DNA from 3 places in the Labrenzia sp. ATLA3 genome. Region 1 is predicted to be linked to each of the others. Evidence: predicted binding sites of a transcription regulator. Region 1 holds the regulator's gene; each other region holds the start of a gene.
What was found. The regulator LexA, encoded in region 1, represses DNA repair genes until DNA is damaged. The targets are predictions, from matches to a motif close to TGTTCNNNNTGTGTTCNG.

Region 1 (10,853 bases):
CGGATCATAATTCTTGTAGACACGGTGACCGAAACCCATCAGGCGGAACGGGTCGTTCTTGTCCTTCGCGCGGGCGACGAACTCCGGAATACGATCCACGGAGCCGATTTCCGACAGCATGTTGAGGGCAGCTTCGTTGGCGCCGCCATGTGCCGGACCCCAAAGGCAGGCAATGCCGGCCGCGATGCAGGCAAACGGATTTGCACCGGAGGAACCGGCCAGACGAACCGTAGAGGTCGAAGCGTTCTGTTCGTGGTCGGCATGAAGAATGAAGATGCGGTCCATGGCGCGGGCCAGAACCGGGTTCACCTTGTATTCCTCGCAAGGCACGGCAAAGCACATATGCAGGAAGTTGGCTGCATAGCTCAGGTCGTTGCGCGGATAAACGAAAGGCTGACCGACATGGTACTTGTAGGCCATTGCGGCAATGGTCGGCATCTTGGCGATCATGCGCAGCGACGCGACCATCCGCTGGTGCGGATCGGTGATGTCTGTCGAGTCGTGATAGAAGGCAGACAGCGCACCGACCGTGCCAACCATGACAGCCATCGGGTGAGCGTCGCGGCGGAAACCGGAGAAGAACCGGTTCATCTGTTCGTGGATCATCGTGTGATAGGTCACACGGTTGACGAAGTCTTCCTTCTGGGTCTTTGTCGGCAGTTCGCCGTAAAGCAGAAGATAGCAGGACTCCAGAAAGTCACCGTGATCTGCGAGCTGCTCGATCGGGTATCCGCGATAGAGCAGGGTGCCTTCATCACCATCGATATAGGTGATCTTGGATTCGCACGACGCGGTGGAGGTGAAACCCGGGTCGTAGGTGAACATTCCGGTGTCCTTGTACAAGGACGAGATGTTCACGACGGACGGTCCGATGGATCCGTCAAGAACGTCGAATGCGTGGTCGTTACCACCGACATTGAGCTTGGCGTTGTTGTCGGCCATTCAGAAACCCCTTTACGTTAAACGGATGTGCCGTCCTGGTTCGACCCTTCAGGCGATGGGTCCCGTTTCCGGTTGCCGGACCAGCACTGGAGACTTTTCGCGTATTGCGTATCCCATTTACTGCACTGCCGCAAGCTGGGCGATATAACGCTTTGGTCAAAGACGTATTTCGCCCGCCAGTGCAGCCGCCGGAAGCTTGGATTTTGCTGTAAGGTGCACCCGGCGGCACTTGATATCAGGCAGCCTGATCCTGAATTCTGGCCAGAGATTCTTCCCGGCCGAGAGCGATCAGAACATCATAGATGCCGGGTGACGTGCCGCGGCCCGTCAACGCGGCCCTTAACGGCTGGGCTACCTTGCCGAGTTTCAATTCCTTGCTCTCCGCGTAGGCCTTTACCGCTGTTTCCAGTGGTTCCGCAGTCCAGTCAGAGACACCCGCGACAACACCGTGGAGATCTTTCAGGATAGCTCTGGCATCGTCGTCCAGTATTTTCCGGGCCTTTTCATCAGTGTCTAGCGGGCGTTGACGCCAGAGATAAGAAGCGCTTTCCGTCAGCTCCACCAGAGTCTTGGCCCGTTCCTTCAGTCCCGGAAGCGCAGAGAGAGCAGTTGCCTCGTTGTTGCCGTCTGCAAGCCAGGAAAGAACCTTATCGCCGCCTTCGGCATGTGCGAGATAGACCTTCCAATGGCTCAGCAAATCGCTGTCCTCGGTCGCACGCATGTAATGCCCGTTGAGGTTTTCCAGTTTCTTGAAATCGAAACGCGCAGCCGACTGGCCGACGGCGTCGAAATCAAACCACTTGATCATGTCTTCCAGAGAGATGATTTCCTCGTCGCCGTGGCTCCAGCCAAGCCGGGCCAGATAGTTTCGCATGGCCTGCGGCAGATAGCCCATCTCGCGATAGGCCTCAGCGCCGGTCGCGCCATGCCGCTTGGACAGTTTTGCACCGTCCGGCCCGTGAATAAGAGGAATATGCGCCATTGCCGGCACATCCCAGCCAAGAGCCTGGAAAATAAGCGTCTGCCGGGCAGCATTGGTCAGGTGGTCCACACCGCGGATGATATGGGTGATGCCCATGTCATGATCGTCCACCACGACGGCATGCATGTAGGTTGGAGTGCCATCCGACCGCATCAGAACGAAGTCGTCGAGATCCTTGTTCGGGATCACGACTCGCCCCTGCACGAGATCATCGACAACGGTCTCACCGTCCTGAGGCGCCTTGATACGGATGACAGGGTCGACACCTGCAGGGGCTTCGGAGGTGTCGCGTTCGCGCCAGGTACCGTCATAGCGAGGAGGTTTGCCCTCGGCTCGGGCTTTCTCGCGCATTGCGTCGAGTTCTTCCGGCGTACTGTAGCAGCGGTAGGCCGTGCCGTTTGCCAGCATTTGCTCGACCACTTCCTTGTGGCGCTCAACGCGGGAAAACTGGGAGATTGGGTCTCCATCCCAGTCCAGTCCAAGCCAGGACAGGCCGTCGATCAGCGCGTCCACTGCTTCCTGCGTGGAGCGGGCCCGATCCGTATCTTCGATCCGCAGCAGCATCTTGCCGCCATGATGGCGAGCGAATAGCCAGTTGAAAAGCGCGGTGCGGGCGCCGCCGATATGCAGGAACCCGGTCGGAGACGGGGCGAAGCGCGTGACGATGTTCTGTGCCATGGTGCTTTATAAAAGTCTCTGTCAGTATGACGGCGCGGAGCGCGCCGAGTTGGTGGCGCGGTCTTAGCACAGGCTTTGGCGAGGCTAAATAGGCGCTTCTGCCCTTTCTTGGACCAAACGGGGAGCTGGGGTGACGTCACTGACCGGTCCGCAGGATACGACTGACAGCCGGTCGCAAACGGCACGGCATGATGATCGGGGGCAAAGTTTATCACCTGCTGCTACCGGATCTGACGCGCGTTTGAGGCGGCGTTTGTGGGCGTCGGGCGACAATCGCCATGCCAGTTCGATAATAAATTCTGCGACAGATCGTCTTTGGGATGCCCAGGGCCTCTTGTGGGTTGCCTTCGCGTTCGCAGCGGGAATTGGCGCTTACGTCTGGTTGCCTGAGGAACCGTCCTGGATGCTGTTGATGTCTGTGACGATTATCGCAGCGGTCGCAGTCTTGCGCGTAGGACAACGCGGAAAGGTGGCGGTTTCAGCCATGCTCTGTCTGGCTTTCTTCGCCGGGCTGGCTACGTCCAGTCTTCGCACTGCTTATGTTTCAACGCCGCGCCTTGCTGAACCGATAAACGCCGATGTGACCGGCGTTGTTGAGGAGGTGGATACAGGGGCGCGGGGTAGTCGGCTCGTGCTTGCGGTAACCGCCGTGAATGGTCAACCGGCGAGGGAACTCGAGTTTCCGGCCAAGGTGCGCTTGCGTGTTCCCGCTGACAGTGGGGTGCAGGTTGGGGAAACCGTTCGTGTCAATGCGCGCCTCTTTCCGCCGCCTGGCCCTGTTTTTCCTGGAGGGTATGACTATTCGTTCCGGGCGTTTTATCAGCAGATAGGTGCGACGGGTTTCAGTTTCGGGCCACCTCAGGTCATGAAGGTTCCAGGTCGCGGACTTTGGCTTCATCCCAGCGTCGCTGTTGCGAAACTGCGTAGCGATATCGCGGAACGGATCAAAGCCAGTCTTGCTGATGGACCCGAGACCGCGTTGATCGTCGCCTTGCTGGTTGGCGACCGAAGCGGCATCGGTGAGCAGCAGGAAGACGTTTTGCGTTCGGCCGGGCTCGCTCACATCCTAGCAATTTCAGGGCTGCATATGGCGCTCTTCGCCGGGGGCACCTATGGGGCCGTGTTGCTTCTTTTGTCGCTTGTTCCGATTTTGACGTTGAGGTGGCCCGTGCATAAGTGGGCAGCACTTTCAGCTCTTGGTGCTGCGGTCGTCTATCTGCTCCTCTCCGGTGGCGCAGTCGCCACACAGCGATCCTTTCTGATGATTGCCATTGTCTTTGTCGGAATTCTGTTCGGTCGGCGCGGTCTGACTTTGCGCAGTGTGGCACTGGCAGGCCTCCTGCTCCTCCTGATTGCACCCGAGCGACTGTTTTTCCCGGGCTTTCAGATGTCATTCGCAGCCGTGATCTGTCTGGTTGCTGTTTATGACTTGTGGCGACACAGAGAGCGCTTCGGATCTACCGGTGACAAAGTGTCAGGATGGGGCATGGCGACAGGCGTTTTTCTTGGCAGGTGGGTTGCCGGTCTGCTTGTGACTGCGCTGGTTGCAGGATTGGCGACCGGCATTATCGGAGCTCATCATTTCAGTCGAATTGCGCCTTATGGCGTCGTGGGCAACCTGCTGGGGATGCCCGTCTTTTCGCTGCTTGTCATGCCGATGGGGGTGCTGGCCTTCGTTCTGATGCCCTTCGGACTGGCTGCGCTCCCTCTGACAGTGATGTCTTTCGGTGTCTCGCTCCTGTTGAAGGTGGCCTCTTTTACCGCCGCTCTAGATGCCGACGGTGGCACATCGGGTAGGCTCGACGGAATGGCTGCAAGTCTGCTGTTGTCGGCGCTTTTTGCCGGCCTGCTGCTGCCTGGAAGGAAGCGTCTGTTTGCCGGATTGCCACTGCTCGCCGGGCTGCTGATTGTCATCACTGACCGGCCTCCGGACATCCAGATTGCTGCAAGCGGCTCTCGTATAGCTGCTCGGGATGATGCCGGATCCTTGAGGTACGCTGCCAGAGGACGGTCCTTTGCGACCGACCTCTGGCTCCAGTCCGAAGGCGTTCCTGAAGACGCGATTTTATCGCGCAAGATAAAGTCGCCACAAAGAAAATGCGATGATGATGGCTGCGTCGTCAGAGCATATGGACCAGGAGAAGGATCAGAGGCGCTGGAACAGGCTATGCCGTATTTAGCGATAGCTCAGCCCAGGACGTTCGAAGCGTTTCAGATGGATTGCAGGTATGCCGATTTGATCGTGACCGATCTAGTCGCTCCGAAGGGGTGCGGCTCAGGATTTGTTCTTGACCAGAAAATGCGCTCCGCACGCGGCGCGGTTTCGATCTGGTTGTCAAGAAGCGCCACTCGGCAGGAGACCGATACCAATAGGCTTTCCGATGCCCGGGAGAACCCACCTGACGGAAAGCTGAAAATCGAAAAGCTGGTGTTTGCCATCCCAGATCCGCCGCGTCCCTGGCATCAGCCAGGAACGGTCGCAAGGGAGGGGTTGCGTCAAATCGGCCATGCATCAAATGCAAAAGGGCGCGAGGACGAGTAGAGGATCAATATTGCCGAAACAGGGCAACGAGGCGTCCCTGAACACGGACACGACCAGGCCCGAAGATCCGTGTCTCATAAGCTGGGTTCGCTGCTTCCAGCGCGATTGAGGCACCTTTCTTGCGCAGTCGCTTCAAGGTTGCCTCCTCATCGTCCACAAGAGCGACGACGATATCTCCACTGTCGGCGCTGTCGGTCTTGCGGATCAGAACCGTGTCACCATCCAGAATGCCGGCTTCGATCATGGAATCGCCGCGCACATCCAGTGCGTAATGCTCTCCGCGTCCAAGCAGGTCCTGAGGCACGGTGATCGAGTGGCTGTGGGTTTGAATGGCCTCGATCGGAACGCCGGCTGCAATTCTGCCCATGACTGGAATTTCCGTGACACCGATAGCGGGTTCCGGCGCCACTTTCGCAGGTTCCGGTTTGCCCAGTGAGCCTTCTATGACTTCGGGCGAGAAGCTGCCCCTCGGCCGGGGAGCGCCCAGGCCCGGCGCGATGGAATCGGGGAGGCGCACGACCTCCATAGCTCTGGCCCGGTTGGGCAAGCGCCGGATGAAGCCACGTTCTTCAAGTGCGGTGATCAGACGGTGAATGCCTGACTTGGAGCGCAAATCGAGCGCATCCTTCATTTCGTCGAAAGACGGCGGCACACCGGTTTCTTTCAGTCTTTCGTGAATGAACATGAGCAGTTCGTACTGCTTGCGCGTCAGCATGTAGGCGTCCCCTGACCGAGAAAACATCTGGTACAAATCAAGAACATGATACCTGTTCTCATTGTGTTCTGCAAGGGTAAATGTTCTCTTACTGTTCTTGGCGTTCTGCAAGCCGCCGCGTTCAATTCGTGGCTGATGTCGCTGCGTCGTCATGCGTTAAGCGGCTTTTGATCGCTAATTCGCAGGTGACAAGCGTTGGTGCTCCACCGGCAGCAAGAATGACTTCGTGCAATCCTCAATTCTGATCGATGGCTCGTATGGGAACACAGAGCTCCTGATTTGGTGTTGTCCCGGCATACGGAGAAAGCAGTTTTTCGGAAATCAGACCTGTCATGGCATCTGCTTCGCGAAAGACGGCTCCGGCAAGGCTGCCAAGGCCGTGGACTTCATAGGGCGAACCCTCCAGCAGGAGAGCAAGTTCGCGGATGCTGTTTGTCAGGTCGGCAAATGGAGCCAGCGTCGTGATGAGGTCGTTGTCCTTGATGGGGCCGGAGTGGGTCTCGGCTTGCTGTACGCGAAACAGCGTGATTTCGGTCTCCGGTGCGCGCGAAGCCTCAAACGCTGCACCTTGCAGACCATACCCCTTGATAACGCCAGCGCGCGCTATCTAAAGCGTGTGTGGCAACAGGTGATGAAGAAGCTCTCTGCCTTCCTCGTGCCAGTAGGCGTGTACATGGGCGAACCTCTCGCCGTCCTTCCTGCCAAGAATTGCGATAGCTGTTTCAAGTATGGCACCCTTGGAGGAATGCGTGTCGCTTTACCAGGCCGCGTGGCGGTCCTTGATCGCGCAGGCAGGCATCACGAAGTCAAACGCCTCACGCGTCAGACCGGAAAGATCGAGTAGGGCCGAAGTCAGCTCATGCCGCTCGGCGTAACGACCCAGAACCTCCAGAACGGGGAGTTGATCCGTGAGGTCTATCTCTAAAGGACTGCCCGGCATCTGGTGTGTGGCAGCCGGTTTTCGGCAAAGGGACTTGATCGCTGGATATCGGCAAGTTTTCTTGGGGGCTGCCGTCTTACAGCAAGCCCATCTCAGTCAGATGCTCTCGCACCAGTTTCTTCGTGATCTTGCCATAGGCGCTGGTCGGCATCGCGGGAATAAAGAGGTAGCGTGCCGGCAGCTTGTAACGTGCGATCTTGCCGTTGAGATAGTCTGTCAAAGCCTGAGGGTCGGGGGCTTTGCCCTGGGCTGCGACACAAACGGCAAGTCCGACTTCGCCCCATTGTCTGTCTGGAATGCCGAGAATTGCGACTTCGGAGATTTCCGGATGTGTGAGCAGTATTTCCTCGACTTCCTTCGGATAGACGTTGGAGCCACCCGAAATATACATGTCCGAAGCACGGCCGGTCAGGAAAAGGTAGCGCTGTTCATCCATGTGGCCGATGTCACCCGTTCGGAACCAGCCATTTCTGAATGATTTTTTGTTGGCTTCGACGTCATCCAGATATCCTGCGCAGACAGCCGCACCGATAACGCAGACTTCACCCGTTTCATTGGGGGGCAGGTGATTGCCGTCTTCGTCCTGGATCGACACCTCTATGCCGGTGCGCTCCGTGCCGCAGGTGCCACTGCGTGTCTCGGGCCCGTCCTCCAGAAAATGATCCTGTGGCCGCAACACAGTTATGTTTCCGGTGACCTCGCCAAGTCCGTAGTATTGAACCAGAACGTTGCCCAGTTTTTGGAGCGCCAGTTTCTGGTCTTCCCGGTACATGGGGGCGCCCGCATAGATGACGTGGCGAAGGCTCGAGTGATCGAACCGGTCGACCGAAGGATCTTCCACCAGGCGTTTGACGATTGTCGGAACCGTGAAAAGATTGCTGATCTTGTGTTTTTCGATGAGCTCGAAAGCGGTGGCTGGATTGAAACCACCTCGCGGCAGAAGCACATGTGCGGAACCGGCCACAAACTGTGCGATGAGTTGAAGCCCAGCGCCGTGCGACAACGGCGCTATCACCAGCGACGCGTCCTGTTCCGTGGTTCCTGGCAACAGATCCGCCATGTAGTTGACGCAGACGAATCCGATTTGCCCGTAACTGAGGACGACAGCCTTGGGGCGACCTGTGGAGCCAGACGTGAAGAACAACCAGCACGGATCGTCGTAGTCTACGCGCTCGTTGGCAAAGGCGTGTCCCAAGTGGCGGGAGACGAGATCCTCGTAGTTGGTGCCAAAATCGCTCGACCCTATTGTCACACACCCTGCTAGCTGGGGTCTTGCGTTCCGCACGGCATCGGCCTGGGCACTGAAACTTGAGTCACACAGGAATACCGTCGCCCTTGCTTTTTCTGCTGCATAAGCGGTCTCGCCAGGCGCTTGTCGGAAGTTGCAGGGAACCCATATGGCCCCGAGACGGAAAGCTGCCAGCATGATCTCGATCATCTGAACCGAGTTTTCAGCCTGCACCAGCAGACTATCACCCTTGGTAACTCCAAACTCCGCCTTGAGGCCTGTCGCAAGAGCTGAAACGCGCGAATCGACCTGCGACCAGGACCAGGTGGTCCCATCCTGAACAACCGCCGGTCGAGATGGCCATCGTGCTGCGTTTCTGGTCAGAAAATGCGCAAGATTGGACACGCGATTGGAACAGCGCTCCACCATCTGAGTTTGCCTCCCGGTTACTGGCTTTTTCTGACGTTAGGTTGACCACAGTCTGTTTGACAAGTTGCGAACGGCATTCAGGCCGTTCCGCTTTGAAGGCAAATCGTGCAAGGATGCCACTAATCGGTTTCGATGGTTGTTAGAGGATTTCGAATGAGCGAGATGACGATTACTGACTGGGATGATGCCTATTCAAATGCTGCTCATATTGCAGGTGCAGACGATTTTATCGTGCGTTGGGCACAAGATGCCGAAGCCTTCCGGAAAAGCTGGGTCGAAAAGGATCTGGATGTCGTTTACGGGGAGGGGGAACGTCAACGGTTCGATGTGTTTCGGCCTGAGAGAAAATCCAAAGGTCTCGTCGTCTTCGTGCATGGCGGCTACTGGCTGAGATTCGACAAAAGTTCGTGGTCGCATTTCTCAAGTGGTTGCCTGGCAAAAGGCTGGACGGTGTGCATGCCATCCTATGAGCTGGCTCCGGATGCGCGAATCGCAGACATGACACGGCAGATCAGTTCGGCGGTCACGAAGGTGGCAGCTCGCGTTGCCGGGCCGATCCGGCTTGTCGGACATTCCGCCGGAGGCCACCTGGTTACGCGGACGATTTGTGAAGACACCCGACTGTCAGAGGACGTACTGGCTCGGATCGAGAGAGTTGTATCCATTAGCGGGCTACACGACCTCCGTCCGCTTAGAAACACCGTGATGAACAAGTCGTTCCAGTTGAGCGAAGAGGATGCGATTGCCGAGAGCGCTGCACTTATGCAGCCTGCAATTGACAGTCCGGTCGTTGCCTGGGTTGGAGGCTCGGAACGACCGGAATTTCTCCGGCAGTCGAAACTGCTTGCCGATGCCTGGTCGACGGCAACCTATCGGGAAGACGCAGACCGGCATCATTTCGACGTCATCGACGGCCTTCAAAAACCGGATAGCGAGTTGACTGAAACCTTGCTGGCTTCTTGAGCCACCCGACGAGGAGACGCTTATGCGTACTGAAAGCGACAGCATCGGTGAGATAGATGTGCCGGAAGACAAATACTGGGGTGCGCAGACACAGCGTTCCCTGAAGTACTTCTCAATCGGCAGTGACCTGATGCCGATTGAGCTCGTGCACGCCTATGGCATCTTGAAAAAGGCGGCCGCCCTATCAAACGAAGAGCTGGGCCTGCTGCCTGGAGACCTTGCGCGCTTGATTGTCCGGGCCGCGGATGAAGTGAGTGATGGAAAACTGGACGACCACTTCCCGCTGCATGTCTGGATGACTGGTAGTGGCACTCAAACCAACATGAATGTGAACGAGGTGATTTCCAATCGCGCAATCGCACTGGCAGGCGGCGTAATGGGAACAAAAGATCCGGTTCACCCCAACGATCATGTGAACCTGTCACAATCGTCCAATGACAGCTTTCCAGCCGCCATGCATATGGCTGCCGCACTCCAGGTGACACACCGGCTGCTGCCAGGGGTTCAGACACTCCAGAAAAGCCTTCAGGACAAAGCCGATGCCTGGGACGGTATCATCAAGATCGGCCGAACCCACATGCAGGACGCTACGCCTCTGACACTGGGTCAGGAATTTTCCGGGTATGCCGAAATGCTGCGTCAGGACATTGAGCGTATTCGTTTTGCGCTCAACGACGTCTATGGACTGGCGCTGGGCGGCACTGCGGTGGGGACGGGGATCAATACACATCCTCGCTTCGCCGAATTGTCTGCCGCAAAGATCGCTGAATTGACCGGCTTGCCGTTTTATACGGCTGGGAACAAGTTCGCCGTACAGGGCGCGCATGATGCGCTTGTCATGCTGAGCGGGACCTTGAAGACGCTTGCTGTCTCCTTGTTCAAGATAGCAAACGACATTCGTCTTTTGTCGTGCGGACCGCGGTGCGGATTTTTCGAATTAAAAATACCGTCCAATGAACCCGGGTCCTCGATCATGCCGGGCAAGGTCAATCCGACACAGTGCGAGGCGCTCGCGATGATCGCAGCGCAGGTTATGGGAAATGATGTCGTGGCCGGGATAGGTGGCGCCAGCGGTTACCTTGAGATGAATGTCTACAAGCCGTTGATGATCAATGCGATCATGCAGTCGGTCAGGATCATGGGCGACGGCTGTACCAATTTCTCTCGGTTTCTGGTCGAAGGCATGGAGCCGAACGAAAAGCGCATCAAGGAATTCCTTGATCAGTCCTTGATGCTGGTCACCGCCCTCAGTCCACTCATCGGATACGACAAGGCCAGTCATGCCGCACATCACGCTTTTGAGCATGATATGACCTTGAAACAGGCCTGCCTCGACCTTGGCTTTGTCAGTGCAGAGGAGTTCGACAAGACAGTCGATCCTGCGAAAATGGTCCAGCCATCGCTTTGACAAGCTCGGCTGCTTCCTGATGTGCG
Region 2 (10,853 bases), on a different contig from region 1:
ACTCTAGAACCTTGATCAGTCATATGAGCTGCGTGGAGCTTGCCCTGTCCGGTTGTTCAGGTCCGGGACAGTTTTCGAAGACTCCGTTTTGGGGGTTATTCTCGTGGTTGGCGACTATCTTCCATGTGTACCACACTTTTGTGGAAAATTAAAGTACTGAGCTTTGCTGGTGCTAAAACAGCACAATGGCCCTGCCCGATCGCCCCGGGCAGGTGCCTGAAAATGATGGAAGAATCGCTGTTTTAAGCAGTTCTCGTTTGTCTTGCGGCAGTCTGCCGCACTAGCCGTTTGCGCGAATCAAGCTGCAGGATTCGGCGAAAAGAACTTTTCAAACTTGTTTTCCTTGCCGTCAAATTCTTCAGCGTCCGGCAACGGATCTTTTTTCTCGGTGATGTTCGGCCACTTCTCGGAGTATTCGGCGTTGACCTCGATCCATTTTTCGAGGCCGGGCTCCGTGTCCGGCAAAATCGCCTCCGCCGGGCATTCCGGCTCGCAGACACCGCAGTCGATACATTCGTCCGGGTTGATGACGAGGAAATTCTCGCCTTCGTAGAAACAGTCTACCGGGCAGACTTCAACACAGTCGGTGTATTTGCATTTGATGCAATTGTCCGTGACGACGTAGGTCATCGCTATCCTCATTCGGCGCCGGGCGGCCTGCAGCCGTTTTGCGCAAGGCCCTGGCGGTCAGTTTCGTGCCGCTCTTGCAAAGAAAGCGCACGTATAACGTCTGGTGCAGATGTTGGGTATCGCTTTTGTCAAACGGGCGCAAGCGCTCTGGATGACGCAGTCCGGGCCGGAAAGAGAAAGTTTTTCTGTTTTCACGCCTTTGGCGGGAAACAGCGTCAGTCGCCGCTGCGGAACGCGTCTATTTTTCGCCGCTCACGCTTGGTCGGGCGGCCGGCACCGGCGTCGCGCCGTGCGGGCGCTGGAGGCGGCGGTGCATCCTTCGGCGGCGGTGGTGGCGACAGGTCCTCGTACAGCTTGCGGGCTTCTTCATAGGGGCCGCGTCTGGTGCCGAGGGCAAGGATCTTCAGAATGAGGATGCGGCGCTCAAGGCCAATTGTCAGAACATCGCCGGTCCGCACTGTCTTGCTGGCGGAATCGATCTTGTCCTTGTTCAGCCGCACACGGCCGGACGTCGCCAGCTTCTGGGCAAGGGAACGGGATTTTGTGACCCTGGCGTACCAGAGCCACTTGTCGATGCGCAGGCTGCCACCGGCAGCAGTGTCGTCAGGCGCAGGAATTACTTCTTGTCCTTGTTGTCCATGTTCGCCTTCAGGGCCATCAGGGCCGCGAAGGGCGAGTTCGGATCAATCGGTTTGTCCCTTGGGGCCTTGTCGCGGCGGTTGCCGCCGTCAAAGCCCTTCTGGCCGCCATGACCACCGCGGCCCCGGCCCTCGCCTTTCGGTCCGCCCTTGCCGTGGCGCTTCTCGCCCTGACCACCTTTCGGGCCATGGCCCTGACCTTGACCCTGGCCCCGGCGATTGTCACCGCCGCGGCGCTGGTCCTGACGGCCGCGCGGACGGCGGTCGTGCCGGCCCGGACGCCAGATCTCGATGGTCACGGTTTCCAGCTCTGCTTCGCCTTCGGCCGCTTCGCCGTCTGTCTTCGCTTCCGGTGCTGCTTCCGCAGTGGCGGTGTCCGCAGATGCTTCAGCGGGTGCATCTTCGGCCGTTGCTTCCGCCGCGCCGTCAGCCGATTCTGCGGCCTCTGTCGCAGGCGCTTCATCAGCGGCAGGTTCTTCTGCGGGGGCTTCAGCGCTTTCCGTCGTGGCAGGTTCGGCCACTGCATCCGCAGCAGGCGTCTCGTCTGCGGCAGCCTCCGCGGGGGCAGCAGCTTCAGCAGGAGCCTCTTCTGCGGTTGCAGCTGTCTCTGCTGCCGGCGTTTCCGTGGCAGCTTCCGCCGCCGGTTTGGCTGCGACGGGCCGCTGCACTTCCTTGGTTTCGGACCGGTAGCCGAGTGACTTCAATACGGCGGCAAAGTCTTCGCCGGCGCATCCAAGCAGGGAGGTCATGGCAACGGTGACGGTGAAGCCGCCTCCGGTTGCAACCGCGCCTTCCGGCGGGCTGACTTCCGCATCAAGCGGCTTCCAGGCGATCAGCGGACGGATCAGATCGGCCAGGCGTTCCAGAATGTCGACGCGAACGGCACGCGGGCCGCACACACGGAAACCGACAACCTTGTAAAGGGCCTTGTCGATGGTCTCGTCTACCGGGATGGACGTGCGGCCGGAGGCGGAGAGCTGCGGCAGCTCGGCCATGCCGTTCATGTCCAGCGAGCCGTGTTTCAGCGCCCAGAGCTGCGCCAGAAGCTGGCTCGGGGCCGGCTTCAGCAGGGCTGGCACGAACACGGTGTAGGCGCCGAAGCGGATGCCGTGCTTGCGCAGGCTGGCGCGCATGTCCTGGTCGAGCTGGCGGATTTCGTCGGAGGCTTCCTGGCGTTCCAGAATGCCGAGACCTTCAACGATGCGGAACGCGATTCCGCGGGCAAGGCCTTCCAGCCCTTCGCCGGCTTTCAGGTCCACAAGCGGTTTCAGCAGTGTATCGATCTGCGCCTTGACCCACAGGTCCAGCCGCGTCTGCACGTTGTCGCGCGCCGGGCCGGTCAGGTGTTCGTCCGCCAGCAGCAGAACAATCGGTGCCAGCACCTCTTCCCCGGCAACAAGCTTTGCCACGGGTTCACCGCGCCAGCGGATCACGGCTTCGGACGTCAGCACGAAATCGGAGTTGTCGGACTTGCCGAGCTTGTCCGCGCGGGACTCGATTTCGGTGGTCAGGGCTTTTTGCGCGGCGGCACGCACGGTCTTGCCGTCCGGGCCTTCTGCTGCCGCGTCAGGGGCAAACCGGAAGCCAAGCAGATTTCCGATGTGCTGACCTTCCACGAGCACATCTCCGCTCGATGTAATTTCCGCTTCCAGCATTGCGTTCTCTCTCAAACGTCGCATCAATACACTTGTACGCCGATCCACGAACCGCTGCGTGAGCCGCTCGTGAAGGGCGTCAGATAGTTTGTCTTCTATGTCGCGCGTCTCGCCCTGCCAGTGAGCCGGATCGGCCAGCCAGTCGGGACGGTTGGCGACATAGGTCCATGTCCGGATATGTGCAATCCGGTTTGCGAGAGTGTCGATATCACCATCTGTGCGGTCTGCGAAGGCCAATTGACGCGAGAACCAGTCATTGGCAATCGCATTGTCCTGCATCAGGTGCGTGTAAATGGTGTTCAGCAACTCTGCGTGGTTCGCCGGGGCGATCTTACGATAGTCGGGGACCTGACACACGTCCCATAGCAATTCGACCGCTTTTTCGCCCTTTGCCATGCCGGATATTGCGGGATCGCGCAATAAATGTTCAAGAGCGGTGATATCGTCCCCGATGGGCGCCCTGGCGAGACCCTCTTCCCGAGGCACCAGGTCGAGGCTGGCACGCAAGGTGTTTGCCGACGAAAAATCCAGCGCACTGTTGCGCCATTGCAGCACTTTCAGGCTCTCGAAGTGGTGACTTTCGATCTGTTCGACCAGATCGTCGTCCAGCGGATCGACCCGTCCGGTCACGCCGAAGGTGCCGTCCTTGGTGTGACGGCCGGCCCGTCCGGCGATCTGGCCCATCTCCGAAGCGGTGAGCTGGCGGTACTGGTAGCCGTCGTATTTGCGGTTGCCGGCAAAGGCGATGTGATGGACGTCGAGGTTCAATCCCATGCCAATGGCGTCGGTCGCCACCAGATGATCGACATCGCCGTTCTGGAACAGTTCCACTTGCGCATTGCGGGTGCGTGGGCTCAGCGAGCCGAGCACCACGGCAGCACCGCCGCGCTGGCGACGGATGAGCTCCGCGATGGAATAGACCTCATCCGATGAAAAGGCGACGATGGCGGAGCGCGCCGGCAGGCGTGAGACTTTCTTGGAGCCCGCATATTCCAGCACCGACATGCGCGGCCGTGTAACCACGTTGAGGCCGGGTAGCAGCTTTTCCAGCAGTGGGCGGGCGGTCGCCGCACCCAGCAGGAGTGTTTCCGACTGGCCGCGCACATTCAGGATGCGGTCGGTAAAGACGTGGCCGCGATCAAGGTTCCCGGCAAGTTGCACCTCGTCGATGGCGACGAAATCCGTCTTCAGGTCCAGCGGCATGGCTTCAACCGTCGACACCCAGAAGCGCGGGTTCTTCGGGACGATCTTCTCCTCGCCGGTGATCAGCGCAACGGCGTCCGGACCGGCCCGGTCCGCCACACGGTTATAGACTTCGCGTGCGAGCAGGCGCAGCGGCAGCCCTATCAGCCCGGAAGGCTGGGCCAGCATGCGCTCGATAGCGAGGTGGGTCTTGCCGGTGTTGGTCGGTCCGAGCACGGCCGTCACTGTGCGGGACCGGGCAGACGGCGGCAGCGGCAGGGTCTGGGGACGGGGCATGGGGAGGCTTGTGATCGGCTTTCTTCGGATCGGCGCAAACGAGCGGCGCCTATATCTGGTACCGCGTGTCTAGCACAGCCGGGGCGGGCATGTCCTTATTCTTTTGGCCCGCGGCCGGGTTTTTGACGGTTGGAAAAATGTTGTGGAGAACGACTCTGGAACAAACCGAAACCGAATCGGCGACTCCGGACGATTCAGGATTTGTTCCCTACGACATGTGGTTTCATGCGTCGGTCGAGACACCAAATCCTGAATCTGGTCAAAAGGTTGAGTCGATTTGGCCGTGCGGTGCTGATTTGGGTCGAAACGCTGTCAATGATTAATTTTCAGGAAATGCGCGCTCGCACTTGCAGGCCCATGGCGTTTACCCGGGCACACAGGGTGAACGAATCCCGTCCGAATCGCTGATTCAATCAGGTTGCGGATTTGTTCTCACAAGATCTAGTGGGTTTGCTGAAGGTTTCCGTCTAACCGGACGTCGCGTCTGTCGGTGCTTTTGTGGCGTCTGACAGGAATGTGTCCCGAAATGGTTCGCGGTTGCCGTTAGGGGTTTTTTGCTGGCAACGGCCGCTGTTTCGACGGTCCGATTGCTGCGCCGCACATTTTTTGAAAAGGTTGGAAGACTCTGGATTTAAATCGAATTAATGTTCCTTTTCCATCGGTTACGGGTGCGGGCGCAAAAGTTTTGTCCAGGCTGAAAACGGGACATGGCGTCCGGCTCTTTTCAAGAGCTTCCGACCAAAGTAGAAATCTTGCCGAAACAGGCTTTTGTTTTGCGCAAAAAATGGGGGAGAAGGCGTTTGGCGATAACAAAAATTCTCGTTGCGAACCGGTCTGAAATCGCGATCCGGGTGTTCCGTGCGGCCAACGAACTGGGCATGAAGACCGTTGCGATCTATGCCGAGCAGGACAAACTGGCATTGCACCGGTTCAAGTCCGACGAGGCCTATCAGGTCGGCAAGGGGCTCGGCCCCATCGAAGCCTACCTCTCCATCGACGAGATTATCCGGGTTGCCAAACTCTCCGGCGCAGATGCCATTCACCCGGGTTACGGCCTTTTGTCCGAAAGCCCCGAGTTCGTGGATGCCTGCGAGGAAGCGGGCATCACCTTCATCGGACCGAAGTCGGAAACCATGCGCCGTCTGGGCAACAAGGTTGCCGCCCGCAATCTGGCCATCGAGGCCGGTGTGCCGGTGATGCCGGCAACGGATCCGCTGCCGGACGATGTTGAAGAGATCAAGCGCAAGGCCGCCGAAATCGGCTATCCGGTCATGCTCAAGGCGTCCTGGGGCGGCGGCGGCCGCGGCATGCGGGTCATTCCGGACGAGGCGACCCTGGCGAAGGAAGTTCTGGCGGCCAAGCGCGAAGCCATGGCGGCTTTCGGCAAGGACGAGATCTATCTGGAGAAGCTGGTTCAGCGGGCACGCCACGTCGAAGTGCAGATCCTGGGCGACGGCGAGAACGTGGTTCATCTGTTCGAGCGCGATTGTTCCATTCAGCGCCGCCACCAGAAAGTGGTCGAGCGCGCTCCCGCTCCGTATCTGTCGGCAGAAAAGCGGGCGGAGCTTTGTGAATACGGACTGAAAATCGGCCGGGCGGTGAACTATCGCGGTGCCGGAACGGTTGAATTTCTGATGGATGCCGACACCGGTGAGGTCTACTTCATCGAGGTGAACCCTCGGGTGCAGGTGGAACACACGGTGACGGAAGAGGTCACCGGTATCGATATCGTCCAGGCGCAGATCAAGATCTGCGAAGGCGAGAAAATCGGCACGCCGGAAAGCGGCGTTCCCTCCCAGGACCAGATCCAACTTCACGGCCATGCCCTGCAGTGCCGTATCACGACCGAAGACCCGGAGCAGAACTTCATTCCGGATTACGGCCGCATCACTGCCTATCGCGGGGCGACCGGCTTCGGCATCCGTCTGGACGGCGGTACGGCGTACTCCGGTGCGGTCATCACCCGCTTCTACGATCCGCTTCTGGAAAAGGTCACGGCCTGGGCCCCGACAGCGGAAGATGCCCGCAAGCGCATGGACCGCGCCTTGCGCGAGTTCCGTATCCGCGGTGTGGCCACCAACCTGGTGTTCCTGGAGAACATCATCACCCACGCCGACTTTCAGGCGAATAACTACACGACCCGTTTCATCGACGAGACACCTGCCCTGTTCGAGCAGACCAAGCGGCAGGACCGGGCGACCAAGCTCCTGACCTATGTCGCCGATGTGTCTGTAAACGGGCACCCGGAAACAAAGAACCGCGCGCGTCCGCCAAAGGATGTGGCAGCGCCGGTCATCCCGGTTTTCGGCGATGACAAGCCCTCCGGCACACGCCAGTTGCTGGACGACCTGGGGCCGAAGGGCTTTGCCGGCTGGATGAAGGACCAGAAACGGACGCTGGTGACCGACACGACCATGCGTGATGCGCACCAGTCGCTGCTGGCAACCCGCATGCGTACCCACGACATCGTCAACATCGCAGACGCCTATGCAGCCGGCCTGCCCAGCCTGTTCTCGCTGGAATGCTGGGGTGGGGCGACCTTCGACGTCGCCATGCGCTTCCTGACCGAAAGCCCGTGGGAGCGCCTGCACAAGATCCGCGAAAAGGCGCCGAACATCCTGCTGCAGATGCTGCTGCGGGGCTCCAACGGTGTCGGCTACACCAACTATCCGGACAATGTGGTCAAGTATTTCGTCGCGGAAGCTGCGGAAAACGGCATTGACCTCTTCCGCGTGTTCGACTGCCTCAACTGGGTGGAGAACATGCGCGTTTCCATGGACGCGGTTCAGGAAGCGGGCAAGCTTTGTGAAGGCGTGCTGTGTTACACCGGCGACATGCTGGACAGTGCCCGGCCGAAATACGACCTCAAGTACTATGTCGGCCTTGCCAAGGAACTGGAAGCTGCCGGTGCGCATATCCTGGGCCTCAAGGACATGGCCGGCCTCCTGAAGCCGGAAGCCGCCAGGGTTCTGATCCGGACGTTGAAACAGGAAGTCGACCTGCCGATCCATTTCCACACGCACGATACATCGGGCATTGCAGCGGCCACTGTTCTGGCGGCGGTCGAAGCGGGTGCCGATGCGGTGGATGCGGCCATGGACGCGCTGTCCGGCCTGACGTCTCAGCCGTGCCTCGGCTCGATCGTGGAAGCCTTGCGCGGGTCTGAGCGCGATACCGGTCTTGACGCCAAGACGATCCGCCAGATCTCGTTCTACTGGGAAGCCGTGCGCACCCAGTACCGGGCCTTCGAAAGCGACCTGCGCTTCGGTGCGTCGGAGGTCTATCTGCACGAAATGCCGGGCGGCCAGTTTACCAACCTCAAGGAACAGGCCCGTTCACTCGGACTGGAAACCCGCTGGCACGAGGTGGCGCAGGCCTATGCCGACGTCAACATGATGTTCGGCGATATCGTCAAGGTGACACCGTCCTCCAAGGTTGTTGGCGACATGGCGCTGATGATGGTCAGCCAGGGGCTGAGCGTGGAAGAGGTGAAGGACCCGGCCAAGGACGTGGCGTTCCCCGATAGCGTCGTCAACATGCTTCACGGCGACCTCGGCCAGTCTCCCGGCGGATGGCCGGAAGCGCTTCAGAAAAAGGTGCTGAAGGGCGAGGCCCCGATTACCGTTCGTCCCGGCTCGCTGCTGAAAGATGCCGATCTGGATGCGGAGCGCAAAGCTGTTTCCGAGAAGACCGGCCAGGACGTCAGCAACACCGAGCTTGCCTCCTATCTGATGTATCCGAAGGTGTTCACGGACTTCGACAAGGCCCAGCAGCAATACGGTCCGACGTCCGTCTTGCCGACCCCGGTCTACTTCTATGGTCTGGAGCCGGGCGATGAGATCTCCGTCGATCTGGAAGCGGGAAAGACGCTGGTGATCCGCTGTCAGGCAATCGGCGAAACCGACGTGAAGGGCGAGAAAAAGGTCTTCTTCGAGCTCAACGGCCAGCCGCGCATCATCAAGGTGCCGGACCGCGCCCACGGCGCCACCGGCGCTGCCACGATGCGCAAGGCCGAGGACGGTAACACCGCCCATGTCGGCGCGCCGATGCCGGGCGTGATCTCCACCGTTGCGATCACCGCCGGACAGGACGTGACCGCAGGCGATGTGCTGGTCTCCATCGAGGCCATGAAAATGGAAACCGCGCTCCACGCCGAACGCGATGGCAAGATCAAGGAAGTCCTGGTTTCGACGGGGTCCCAGATCGACGCCAAGGATCTTCTGGTGGTCTTCGAAAGCTAGGACGCAGGCGATAGCATTGGCCAAAAGCCGCCCGGAGCCATTCCGGGCGGTTTTTTGTTTCCTTCTCGCCGGTCATTCCGGACACGTGAGGCTGCAGCCGAACGCAGGTCCGGAACCCGAACATGATCCGTGTTGCAAACGCGGCCCTATTCTAAATCGGGTGTTCGCTGCGCTCACGCTGATATCCGGATTCCGGATCGGCGTGCAGCGATGCTGCACTTGTCCGGAATGACGGTGGAGGTGGCGGGAGACGGCATTTGGGCAATCTCTTGCCGCGCTCTTTGAAAGGCCGCAGATACCACTTGTCATCCCGGGCGAAGCGTAGCGCAGACCCGGGACCCAGGACGACCGGGCAAGGATGATTTGGATGCGGCCGCGTCGTTTCCCAAGGCGCCGCTGGAGTTTCTTCGAATTTTGTCGAGGACGTTGTTCGGAATTTCGGCAAGCGAAGGCTAAAGCCGATTCGACAGTCCAACCTTCTCGAGTTCAACCTTCAGGATCGGGTCGAAACTGATCTGCCGCGACTCTTCCCGGTATCCGAGGTGACGATAAAGCCTGAAGGCGCGGGTGTTGAGCGCGGCGACCTGGATGTGGGCGACGGTGTGACCGCGACTGCGGATTTCTGTTTCCAGCGCATTGACCAGGGCAGAGCCAACACCGCGCCCTTCGAACGCCGGAGCAACCCAGATGTCGGAAATAGTGTCGTCTGTGTGTTCGCAGGCGCCGATGCCGACAGGGTCGCCGTTGATTGTCGCGACGATTGCTGCAGGGCCGAGTGTTTTCAGGAAAGGGAGGAAAGGGTTGTTATCGACAATCTCCTGTCGAACGTGCAGCGGGACAAGGGTCGCTATGCCGCGCAGCCAGGCCTCCAGGCCGATGCGCGCCAAAGGCTCCGTTTCCTCGGGCCGTGCAACGTGCATGAGAATTTCCGGGCGTTCCATATCATGCCTCACACCCGTTCCCGTGCCAGATCCAGCAGTTTGCGGACGGTGTTGAGGTTTCGGGCCGTGCCCTGCTTCAGCGCGGGGAGTTTCAGTTTGGAGCGGCCGGAGCCTTTGGGATAATGGACGATGATTTCACGGCCAAGAACGATGGCTTCCTCGCCATCAGGTGCCACCATGGCGTCCAGCGCATCGGACGGCGCGTCTTTGGCAAGAAAGGTCACCAGAACGCGGTTTGGCTCTGCGTCCGGAAACGGCATTTGCGCGTAAAGGCTTTCCAGCTCGGAGAGGCTTCTGAGAACGACGCCGGGCGTCTTGCCGAAGTAGCTGGTAAGGGCTTCTGTCAGCCGGTCCAGAACATCCACCGCCGTCATGTCGGTTTCGAAGACGAGATTACCGCTCTGGATATAGGTGGCAGCGTTCTGAAGGCCGATGTTTTCGGCCATTGCCCGCAAGTCCGCCATCGGCAGCTTGCCGGTTCCGCCGACATTCACGGCCTGCAGCAGGGCGACAAAAACAGTCATCGGTTGTTCCGGACAGGTTCAGGTGAAATTCGGATATGCGAAGCGGAGGGCTGCTGTCAGCAGCGGGAGGTCGTCGGCCGTACAAGCGAGGCGCGCTATTCCGCAGCCTTCATCACATCATGGCGCACCGGAGCGGCGGCCGTGCCGATCCAGAGGTTCAGAAAGCGGTCGAGCCATTTTCTGACGGCGGGATCGTAGACGAAGCGGCCGGCGAAATGATCTCGGCGTTTCTGTGCGCCGGGCAATTCCATGCGCGGTGCGCCCTTGGTCGTCCAGCGGACCATCATCTGGTGGGTCAGTTCCGGGTGAAACTGGATACCATAGGCGCAAGAGCCGACGCGGATCGCCTGGTTGGGGTAAGTCGGTCCGGACGCCAGCAGATCGGCACCACGGGGCAGGTCAAAACCTTCCCGATGCCACTGATAAACCTTTTTCGGCCAGTCCATCAGGGATTTGCCGGCTTCGGTCGGCTGCAGAGGGTAGTAACCGATCTCCACCAGACTTTCCTGGTGGCCGGAAACCGTGCCGCCCATATGCTTGACCATCATCTGGGCGCCAAGGCAAATGCCGAGAAAGGGTTTGCCTTCGGCAAGCGGTACGCCGATCCAGTCGATTTCCTTTTGAAGGAAGGCATCCGGGTCGTTGGCACTCATCGGGCCACCGAAGATAACGGCGCCGGCATGATTTTCCATCGTGTCGGGCAGCAGGTCGCCGAACCGTGGCTTGCGAATGTCGAGCGCGAAGC
Region 3 (10,853 bases), on a different contig from region 1:
AAGGCTCTCGGCGGAAGGTTGCGACACTGACAGTAATCCCTACAACCGCTGGATCCAGGAATACGCCGCAGAAGGCTATCAGGAGCTGGGACAGGGCTTCGTGGCCTGGATGGATGGGACTGCAAGCCAGGTACTGACGGGGCACCGCTATCCGCGTGTTCTATCGATTTTTGAAAAAGCCTGCCGCCTTGAAAGCGACTTCTGGCAGATGGGGCTGAACGCAAAAGCCTGAGACAGAAATCTACTCAAGCCTGACCAATCTTGACCGGTGCGGAAAACAAGTAATTGGAAAGACGGGGCCTGAGTTCAGGCGACGTCTTCCTGCTCTTGCGTATCATTAAGTTCTTTTTCGGTTTTGACAACGTTCCGGCCGGCGTCCTTGGCAAGGTACAGTGCCTCGTCCGCGCGTGAGACGATGGAATGCGCCGTATCCATGTCTTCGAAGGTTGCTATCCCGACTGAAATGGTGACCCGGCCGAGGTTCTCGCCTGTCGAACGCTTCACCAGTTCCTTGGACATCACGGCGTTGCGGATGTTCTCACCAATCACAGCTGCTTCTTCCAGTTCGGTATGCGGCAGAATGATCGCAAATTCTTCACCGCCGTACCGGCAGGCAATGTCCTGCGCCTTGATATTCTGCTTCACTGCAAGCGCTACAAGCCTCAGAACCTGATCGCCTGTCTGGTGACCGTAGGTATCGTTGAACTTCTTGAAGTGGTCGATATCGGTCATAAGCAGCGAGAAACCACGCCCGCTTTCCTTGGAGTGATCGATGACCCGTTCAATCGAATTCTCGAAGTGTTTGCGATTGTTGAGCGTGGTCAATTCATCCGTCAGGGATTCGTAGCGGATCGCTTCCAGAGAAGACTGCAGGTTCTCGATGTGCTTTTTGGATTCCAGAAGCTGGCTCTCAAGCTTCCGATTCGACCCAACTGCGTTTTGGGTCGACTTGACCAGATGGGTGACATAGATCTGCAGTTTTTCGGGATCCGAGACCGATTTGATTTTCTCAACGGCCTGTTCAAGAGCACTGCCATAGTCGGATGTGGCATCTGCGCTCAGCTTCAGAGTGTCGACGAGTTCTTCGACTTCTTTGGAAACCTTGGAGCCAACCTCATCCAGACGATCACCAAGCCTCGTTGGTGACAGGAAGCGGCCATAAAGAGTCAGCATCTCGTCAGTGCTGATTCTGCCGTTGGATTTGATGGATTCATTGACGGCCCGGTTCAGGCCCTGATTGTAACCAGCAGCGTATGTGTACCAAAGTTCGTAAGAACGAGGGTAGGCTGGCAGTACGTTTTTCTTGATGTAACTGATTGCGGATTCTCCGTACTGGATAGTCCGCTTATGGTCATCTTCATCCGCCATCAAGTTTCTCTCACCCATGCCTTGCGTATCCCCCCACAAGGACACAAGAACTAGGGTTTAAACTCCAATGGAAGGCTTAAGGAGTCGTTAAGCTTAAAGCGAAACCTGGAGAGTTTCCGTGGTTAGGACGCCTTTTTCGGCCGAGGCTCACGCAGAAGGAAAGCAGGAATATGAACGCCAGCACTGAAGGCCGGTTCCAGCTTCTCGTTTCTGGAACGTTTCCCGGTCTGTCGTTGCGGAAGATTTGAGACCGGAGTCGGGTTCAGCATTTCCGGAAGCTCCTCAACCTGCTCTTCCACGACTTCGCGCGGCTTGTTCTGTGACCGGCGACGATTGGACGGCTTGGCCTCAGCGGCCTCGTTGTCGTTGCTCGAACGCGCGTTCCTGGGCGACTTGCCGCCACCCTTGCGGCGTGCCTTGCGCTCTTGCGCCGCAGCTTCGAAGTCTATCGCGTCGCCCAGCCAATCGATGTCTTTCTTGATCAGCGTCTCAATGGCATCGAGATATTTCTGGTCGTCACCCGTTACAAGCGTAAAGGCCGTTCCCTTGCGCCCCGCACGACCGGTTCTGCCGATCCGGTGTACGTAATCTTCAGCGTTGCTCGGGACATCGAAATTGAAAACGTGACTGACCTCGGGAATGTCCAGGCCACGGGCCGCGACATCGCTTGCTACCAGCAGCTTGATCGTTCCCTTGCGGAAATTGTCCAGCATCATCATGCGTGTGCGCTGATCCATGTCGCCATGGAGCGCTCCAACGTTGTATTCATGACGCTCGAGAGACCGATAAAGGGTCGTGACGTCCCGCTTGCGGTTGCAGAACACAATCGCGTTCTGAAGATCTTCAGCACCTTCAAGCAACTCGCGCAGGGCAGCGCGCTTTTCATAATCCTTGGATTCGGTCGCTTTGAGAAACTGCGCGACGTTCTCGGCCGTGGACGAGGTCGGCGCAACTTCGATGCGGGCCGGATTCTGAAGGAAGGTTTCCGTCAGACGTTGGATTTCAGGCGGCATGGTTGCCGAGAAGAAAAGGGTCTGGCGCGTGAACGGTATCAGTTTGCAGATCCGTTCAATATCCGGAATGAAGCCCATGTCGAGCATGCGGTCGGCTTCATCAATAACCAGGATTTCAACACCCTGAAGCAACAGCTTGCCGCGTTCGAAGTGATCGAGCAGGCGGCCCGGCGTCGCGATAAGCACATCCGTACCACGGTCCAGCTTCTTGTCCTGCTCGGAGAAGGAAACGCCGCCAATCAGCAGAGCGACGTTGAGTTTGTGGTTCGTGCCGTAACGCTCAAAGTTCTCTTCAACCTGCGCAGCGAGTTCGCGCGTCGGTTCGAGAATGAGCGTGCGCGGCATGCGCGCCCTCGCGCGGCCCTTTTCGAGTAGCGTCAACATGGGCAGTGTGAAACTAGCGGTCTTGCCGGTTCCGGTCTGGGCGATGCCAAGAATGTCGCGGCGCTCGAGCACCTGCGGAATGGCTCCCGACTGGATTGCCGTGGGTTCTTTATAACCTGCTGCTTCAACTGCAGCGAGGACCTTCTCGCTAAGACCGAGAGTATCAAATGCCATGGAGCGTTTTGCCCGAATGTTGTGATTGTTAATCGGCGGCGCCGTGGGGACCACCGGTGCCAACGTGCGCACACCCTACATTCATGCGCTCAGGTGTCAATGCACTTGTAGGTAAATTTTCAAGAAAACAGAGTAATACGGGGTACGACTTGCCGTCTCAGTTAATAGTGCAGTCAAGTTGGATCATGAAAAAGGTTGGAACATCAGTATGCATTGCCCAAAAAGAGGGCGTGGTCAAAGGTGTCTGTTTCCGAAAAGTTCGCTTCAGCCGGTAATTAATACGTAAAATTGCGCAGCGTCAGGCAGTAAGTGCAGCTGGCTTGTAGAACAGGTCGTAATCCGTCTTGTAGCGGCGCCTCAACTGCTGAACCAAACGGTCTTCGGTGAAAGACAGCAGCGTATCCCGTGAAATGTAATTGCTCACGTTATAGGTGACTGGTTCCTTTGAGCGAAGTCTGAGCGAGCTTTCAGAAAGAAACTTTGCGAAAGACCGGTCGAAATCTTCAAGCTGCAGAACCAGATCGGCCGTCAGTACGCCTTTGTAGGTCAGTGCGGCGGTCTGGCTCCGGAAGAGGTTGTCTGCTTCCAGATCCGAAATCGACGCAACATGGGACACGAATTGCTGTGGCGTCATGTCCTGAGTGAACTGTCGTTCTTCGTAGTAGGCGGGAAGGGGATCTGAACTGAGAATGACTTTCTCATAGCAATAGGCAAGCCTATGCATCGGGTCCTGGACCCAGGCAGCAACTGTCATGTCGGGGTGGCGGCGCTTGAGTTCTCGTGCCGTCAACAATTCAACATTTCCATGGAACAACAGACGCTCGGTGGCCGCAGCCTTGAGATCAATTTCGGAAAGAGCCTTGAGCTTGTCGGTGCCGGCGAGCCGATGAAGAACAGGGCGCAACAAATGGAATGCTGGCTCTGCAATACGGGCAAACGCGATTTTATGCTTTGGAAAAGCCAGGAAGACGTGATTTCGCAACGGGCGAAGTCGTCTGTCCATTATCGAATACATCCGGTTTAACATACTGCTTTTCCGACCGGTCAATTAGGCCACGCGGGTAAAACAAATTACACCCGATACGCCCCCTCAAAAAAGATTTAGATCAAACTACTCATTATTGCGGCTAAATATCAAGATCCTCAGCGAATTCAGCGTTGTCCTGAATGAAACGGAAGCGCGCTTCCGGCTTGTTGCCCATAAGACGCTCAACGGTGTCGTTGGTATCCGCCACCGCGTCTTCTTCGACGACGACTTTCAGCATCGTTCGCTTGGACGGATCCATGGTCGTTTCTTTCAACTGCGCCGGCAGCATTTCGCCCAAGCCCTTGAAACGGCCGATTTCCACCTTGGACTTGCCTTTGAAGACAGTTTCCATCAGCTCGTCCTTGTGGGCATCGTCGCGTGCATAAAGTGTTTTGCCGCCCTGGCTGAGACGATAGAGCGGCGGGACGGCCAGGAAGAGGTGACTGCCACGGATCAGTTCAGGCATTTCCCGGTAAAAGAAAGTAATCAAAAGTGAAGCGATGTGGGCGCCGTCGACGTCGGCATCCGTCATGATGACGATCTTTTCGTAGCGCAGGTCGCTTTCCCTGTACTGGGAGCGGGTGCCGCAGCCAAGGGCCTGAATGAGATCGGCGAGCTGCTGGTTGGCGACGAGCTTGTCACGCCCGGCATTGGCAACGTTGAGGATCTTGCCCCGCAAAGGCAGAACAGCCTGGTTGGACCGGTTGCGCGCCTGTTTGGCGGAGCCACCTGCCGAGTCACCCTCCACGATAAACAGCTCGGTTCCATCCGACTGGTTCGCTGAACAGTCAGCAAGCTTGCCCGGAAGGCGAAGCTTGCGCACGGCGGTCTTGCGGGCGACGTCCTTTTCCTGGCGGCGGCGCAAGCGCTCGTCGGCGCGGTCTATCACCCATTCCAGAAGTTTGTTTGCCTGGTTGGGGGAAGCCGTCAGCCAATGATCGAACGCATCGCGGACGGCCGTTTCAGTAATGCGGGTCGCTTCGTTGGTCGCAAGCTTGTCCTTGGTCTGGCCGACAAACTCGGGCTCGCGAATAAAGACTGACAGCATACCGCCAGCGGATGTCATGACATCGTCGCCGGTGATGATGGAAGCCTTCTTGTTGTTGGTCAGTTCGCCATATGCCTTCAGGCCACGCAGCAGCGCGTAGCGGAAACCCGCCTCGTGGGTTCCGCCTTCTGGCGTCGGCACGGTGTTACAATAGGAATTGACGAAGCCGTCGCCGGCATACCAGCTAACGGCCCATTCGACGGACCCGTGTTTGCCGGCATTGTCGGTGCGTCCAAAGAAGACATCGTCCACGACGCGGCGTTCCTTGGACAGCCGCTCATTGAGGAAATCACGAAGTCCGCCGGGAAAATGAAAAACGGCCTCGGCCGGTGTTTCGTCCTTTTCCGACAGCAATTCAGGAGCGCAGTGCCAGCGGATCTCGACACCGCCAAAAAGATAGGCCTTCGACCTGGCCATCTTTAACAGGCGGCCGGGGGTGAACTTGGCGCCTTTGCCGAAAATCTGCTCGTCAGGCTTGAAGCTCACCTGTGTGCCGCGCCTGTTCTGCGTGTCGCCGACCAGTTCCAGCGGGCCTTGAGCATGCCCCCTGCGGAAGATCTGGCGATACAGCTTTCGGCTGCGTGCGACTTCGACGATCAGTTCTTCGGAGAGGGCATTGACCACAGAGATGCCGACGCCGTGCAGGCCGCCGGAGGTCTCGTAGACCTTGCTGTCGAATTTACCGCCTGCGTGAAGCGTCGTCATGATCACTTCAAGGGCGGATTTGTCCTTGAACTTCGGATGAGGGTCGACCGGAATGCCGCGGCCGTTGTCCGTGATCGTCAGGTAGCCATCTGCCGATAGGGAAACGTCGATCCAGGTCGCATGACCGGCGACTGCTTCGTCCATGGAGTTGTCGATCACCTCCGCAAAGAGATGGTGCAAAGCCTTTTCATCCGTGCCGCCAATATACATGCCTGGCCGGCGTCGGACTGGTTCGAGACCTTCGAGAACCTCGATATCGGCCGCGGAATAGTCGTCGCTGACCGCGACGGGCGCAACGGGACGCGGTTTTTGCGGCGCGGGGGCGGGTTTATCCCGTGTCATTGGGGCAGAGACAGCCGCGTTGCCTGCAAACAGATCGTCTTTTGCGCTCATTCCGTATCGCCTGATGGGTCTTGGGTCACAGTTTTTACAAACTCAGCGCTGTTACCTACACCGAATCATGCCCCAGTTTGAAGGACAAACATAGAACGGCAAAGGCAATTGGCCAAAAGCCCCCGTTTTCAACAGCCCTCGGCGCCGAAACGCCTGTCTGGCAACACATCATCAACCCGCATGTGTTGAAATGCAGGTCTTGAATGGGAGGGGTGGCAACGAAATGTGCCAATTCCGCAACAGTTGCTGACAGAGTCTTTTGCCGGGTCCCGGTTTGCCTCAGTTGCCCCTGTTCGGCCATGTTTGCCCGTCACCCGTTACGCTAATGTTTTGAGACAGTCCGACCGGTAGTTGCTTCCGGGCTGGACACCGTCCGGACATAAGAGTCAGGAAATTGTCTTATTTCGGCGCCGTATGGCCCAACTTAGGACGAAATGATCGGCCAATTTAGGCCACTCCGAAAAAGTTGATCCTGCGAGCGAAAGCTGCGGGGTCGAAGAGACAGCAAATGCGCTTTGCGCGGACAAAAAACAAGAGCGTCCGTCGGGTATCTGTTTCGTTGCCGATGGATAATAGTGTGACTGGGATGCCTAAGAACAGCACAAAGCTTCAACGCATGGGAAAAGCCGGAACCGTGCTCGGTGCGTTGATCCTGATCGGACTGACCGATCCTGTAGCCGCCTTTGACGGGCAGCCGGCGCCTGCACGTGCGATCGGACCGACAGATCTGTCCCCCTCTGAAGCATTGCGGGCAGGTGCCCGCCAGTATTATTCCGGCGACAAGGCTGCAGCGCTCGGCTCGCTGCAATATGCAGCCGAAAATGGTCAACCGATGGCCGCCTGGAAGTTGGGGGAAATGTATGCCTCCGGCGATGGCGTCAAGGAAGACGACCTCAAGGCCTTTGAATATTACAGCCAGATCGTTCGCGAACATGGTGAAGACCGTCCGGATGCGCCGGATGCGCCTTTTGTGTCCAGCGCTTTTGTCGCCCTCGGGACCTATTACCTGAATGGCATAGATGGCGCTGTCCCCAAAAATGAACCGCGTGCGCGGCAGATTTTTACGCATGCTGCATCTTATTTTGGTGATGCCGATGCTCAGTATGAACTGGGCCGCATGTACCAGGAAAACAACAGCCGCATGGCCGTGCGATGGTACAATCTGGCAGCGCTGAAAGGGCATGTCGGAGCTCAGGCCCGGCTTGGTGAAACGCTTTATGCGCTCGGCACGTCGGACAAGAAAAAAGCACGCGGCCTCATGTGGATGACGGTTGCCCGCGAACAGGCAAAAGGAACGGATGCGAACTGGATCCATTCCATGCATGAGCAGTATTTCGCGGTTTCGCCCGAGCCTGTCAGGCAGATGGCAAGATCCATGGCAGATGGATGGCTGAAGCAGAACCGTCCGGACATGCTCACCGCTCAGCAACTACCCGCACAATAACCAAAACCTGCTGAAACCGGCTCCTCTGATCGGAAGCGCGGCGCCCATCGGGCGCCACGCAAACGCAGATCATTGCCGCAGGTGCGTTGTATCGCACGCGGTGCAGTTCTTCCGTACCTTTACGACGTCTTTGAAGAAGCCGGACTTAAAGTGTGGCTCGCGCCCAACGCGTTTGATGGATGTTTCCGGATTGGTTGGGGATGAGCCTGTCGATAGCCGGGCTCTGGTTCTGCGTGAGCGGGCAGGGGGCGTTGCTGAATTGCCAGGACGTGTTGTTCAGCACCATTTCACAAGTTGCCATTCGCAATCCGGATGGGCTTTTCAGGCAAATGGATTCACCGATACCGTATTTCTCGCCCTTGTAACGACACGTGCAAGAAATGTCTTGAGCGATGGCGCTTGCGCGGAAACCCAACACCTCTGCAAAAATCAAACCGGAAAAAACAAAAGTTACAACGGTCAACAACCTACGGCCGGCGACCTTTGTCGTTGCCGGAAAGTGATGTCCGCATGTCGCCGTCGCGGAAGTTGGTCGGCCGAGCGTTATCCCATGATGGTAAAAGTTTACCATGAGATCTGCCAACTGCAAGCCTGGTTTTCACGTTTCAGCAGTATGGACAGGCAAACACAACCTGTGTGCCTTCGAGTGTTTCCGCAGAATTCAGGCTCAAGCGGCGAGTTTGACCCACACTGGTACATGGTCTGACGGCTTTTCCCACCCGCGCACATGCTTGTCGATACCGCAGCCGGAAAAACGATCCGTCGCCTGTGGTGACATCAATATGTGATCGATGCGAATGCCGTTGTTCTTCTGCCACGCACCGGCTTGATAGTCCCAGAAGGTGAACGTTTCCGGCGCTTCGGTGCAGGATCTCACAGCTTCGGTAAGGCCAAGATGCGTAAGCGCACGGAAGCGCTGTCTGCTCTCGGGTTGAAAGAGCGCGTCGTCCAGCCAGTTTTGCGGGGTCTTCGCATCAACCGGATCCGGAATGACGTTGTAGTCTCCGAGCAGCAGGAACGGCGTCTCTTCATCAAGACGCTTTTGCGCATGCGCGATCAGCCGGTCCATCCACTCGATCTTGTAGGGGAATTTCTCCGTTCCGAGCGGATTACCGTTCGGTAGATAGAGGCAACCGATCCGAACAGGACCTTTGTCCGTCGAAAGACTGGCCTCGATATACCGGGCCTGTTCGTCTGAGACATTTCCCGGCAAGCCGCGCTGCACATCGGAAAGCTGTGTTTTCGACAGGAGCGCGACACCATTGAAGCCCTTCTGGCCATGCGTCTCGACCACGTATCCGAGGTCTTCAAACGGCTGTCGAGGGAAGTTCTCGTCAACGGATTTGATCTCCTGGAGGCAGGCAACGTCAGGGGAGGTTTCCTTGAGCCACTCGAGGACCGTGTCGATACGTGCCTTGACGCCGTTGATGTTCCATGTCGCAATTTTCATGAGCGCGGTTGCCTCAACTGTTCGAAAGTGCCGGGGCAACCGGCTGCAAGGATGGAGCCTATGGGATCAGATTGTAAAACTGGTGCCGCAGCCACATCCGGCGACTGCATTTGGATTGTTGATCTGAAAAGACTGGCCGATCAGATCGTCAACGAAATCGATTTCCGATCCGCCCATGTATTGCAGGGAAATGGAATCGATCAAAACCGTCGCTCCCGGTTTTTCGATCACCAGATCATCATCCTCGCGGCTGTCGACCACGTCATATTTATATTGCAGTCCGGAACAGCCGCCGCCTTCCACGCTGACGCGCAGCATGCTGCCGCTCGGTTCCTTCGACAAAATCGCAGCAATGCGCTTGGCAGCGCGGTCGCTGACTGTTACGCCAATTTCAAGTGTTTCGGTCATGTTTCACCGACTCGCTCTGTTCCGGCTATGTGCGGGAACGTTAAACCTGATTTGTTCAGATAAGTATGTTTTGCGGTCGCTCACGTCAATGTATTGCCAGCGGCTGAAAGAACGGGAAACACGGACGAGGTCTGTGAAGGATGGCTGGAAGCAGATGAAGGCGGATATCGGATTTGGGGGACAATCGCGCGCGATCTACGCGCAAAACCCTCTGGAAAGCCGGGGCAGGCTCTTCCCCGAGCCTGACAGCCCGACGCGGACACCCTTCCAGCGGGATCGGGATAGAATTATTCATTCCTCCGCCTTTCGCCGTCTGAAGCACAAGACGCAGGTTTTCGTCTATCACGAAGGCGATCATTTCCGCACACGGCTGACCCATACCATCGAGGTATCGCAAATCGCGCGCTCGTTGGCACGTGCTCTTCGGCTTGACGAAGATCTGGCGGAATGCCTGGCTTTGTCGCACGATCTGGGACACACACCTTTTGGTCATGAGGGCGAAGATGTCATGCATGAGAGCATGGCACCTTATGGTGGGTTCGATCACAATGCCCAGTCGCTCAGGGTCGTGACGCATCTGGAGCAGCGCTACGCGGATTTCGATGGCCTGAACCTGGCATGGGAAACGCTGGAGGGGCTGGTCAAGCACAATGGCCCCCTGGTTGATGCCGACGGAGCCCCCCTTGGAAAGTTCAAGGGGAGCCAGTTGCCGTTTGCGATCCGCGACTATGCCAAACAACAGGATTTGCTGTTGCACACCTGGCCGGGCGCTGAAGCACAGGCCGCGGCGATTGCCGACGACATTGCCTATGACGCACATGATCTGGATGACGGATTGAGGGCAGGTCTCTTCGCGATCGATGATATGCGCGACGTGCCTTTCCTGGCCGATATCCTCGAAGAAGTGGATGGCAAGTATCCTGGCCTTGAGGAAAGCCGCCGTATCCATGAAATCGTCAGGCGGTCGATAACGCGAATGGTTGAGGATGTCATTCGCGAGGCGATCCGCAATCTGAACGAGGTCGAGCCGCGAAGCGTGCAGGAGATTCGTATGGCCGACCGTTGCCTCGTTGGTTTCTCGGCGGAAATGGCTGCTGCGGAAAAGGAAGTGAAGCGATTTCTTTTTGCCAGGGTGTACCGGCATGAAGATGTGCTGGCAGTTCGAAGACTGGTTGCAAGAGTCGTTCGGGACCTGTTCAAACGGTTCCTGGCGGAGCCGGACCTTATGCCGAAACCCTGGAACAGCGGCCTAGGCACTCTGAGTGACACGGAAACTGCGCGGCTGGTTTGCGACTATATCGCCGGCATGACGGATCGTTATGCCATAGAGGAGCACCGCAGACTGTTTGACGATACTCCCGATTTGGGGTAGGCGCAGTAGCGACTTACAAACCCTGTGGCGCCGAAGGCCTCACCTTCGCAGCGCGCGGGGGCTTTGT

Region 2: AC2A6O_RS09800 (helicase-related protein) is a predicted target of LexA. The motif match lies at 4,548-4,565, and genes of this name have one in related genera.
Region 3: parE (DNA topoisomerase IV subunit B) is a predicted target of LexA. The motif match lies at 6,193-6,210, and genes of this name have one in related genera.

Annotation. Positions count from the first base shown of each region.
Region 1 covers NZ_JBXUKV010000009.1:204,246-215,098, forward strand. The annotation lists gene gltA (citrate synthase) at 1-942, opposite strand, end outside; gene gltX (glutamate--tRNA ligase) at 1,178-2,602, opposite strand; gene AC2A6O_RS24870 (ComEC/Rec2 family competence protein) at 3,015-5,144, shown strand; gene lexA (transcriptional repressor LexA) at 5,149-5,859, opposite strand; gene AC2A6O_RS24880 (hypothetical protein) at 6,086-6,703, shown strand; gene AC2A6O_RS24885 (acyl-CoA synthetase) at 6,876-8,456, opposite strand; gene AC2A6O_RS24890 (hormone-sensitive lipase) at 8,610-9,419, shown strand; gene fumC (class II fumarate hydratase) at 9,442-10,827, shown strand.
Region 2 covers NZ_JBXUKV010000003.1:400,299-411,151, reverse strand. The annotation lists gene fdxA (ferredoxin FdxA) at 298-630, opposite strand; gene AC2A6O_RS09805 (RNA-binding S4 domain-containing protein) at 846-1,211, opposite strand; gene AC2A6O_RS09800 (helicase-related protein) at 1,247-4,402, opposite strand; gene pyc (pyruvate carboxylase) at 5,203-8,643, shown strand; gene AC2A6O_RS09790 (GNAT family N-acetyltransferase) at 9,096-9,563, opposite strand; gene AC2A6O_RS09785 (DUF1697 domain-containing protein) at 9,593-10,108, opposite strand; gene AC2A6O_RS09780 (glutamine amidotransferase) at 10,204-10,853, opposite strand, start outside.
Region 3 covers NZ_JBXUKV010000001.1:41,716-52,568, reverse strand. The annotation lists gene tenA (thiaminase II) at 1-232, shown strand, start outside; gene AC2A6O_RS00225 (GGDEF domain-containing protein) at 307-1,368, opposite strand; gene AC2A6O_RS00220 (DEAD/DEAH box helicase) at 1,491-2,939, opposite strand; gene AC2A6O_RS00215 (sulfotransferase family 2 domain-containing protein) at 3,238-3,987, opposite strand; gene parE (DNA topoisomerase IV subunit B) at 4,067-6,112, opposite strand; gene AC2A6O_RS00205 (tetratricopeptide repeat protein) at 6,699-7,556, shown strand; gene AC2A6O_RS00200 (hypothetical protein) at 7,702-8,019, opposite strand; gene xth (exodeoxyribonuclease III) at 8,224-9,006, opposite strand; gene erpA (iron-sulfur cluster insertion protein ErpA) at 9,073-9,414, opposite strand; gene AC2A6O_RS00185 (deoxyguanosinetriphosphate triphosphohydrolase) at 9,569-10,786, shown strand.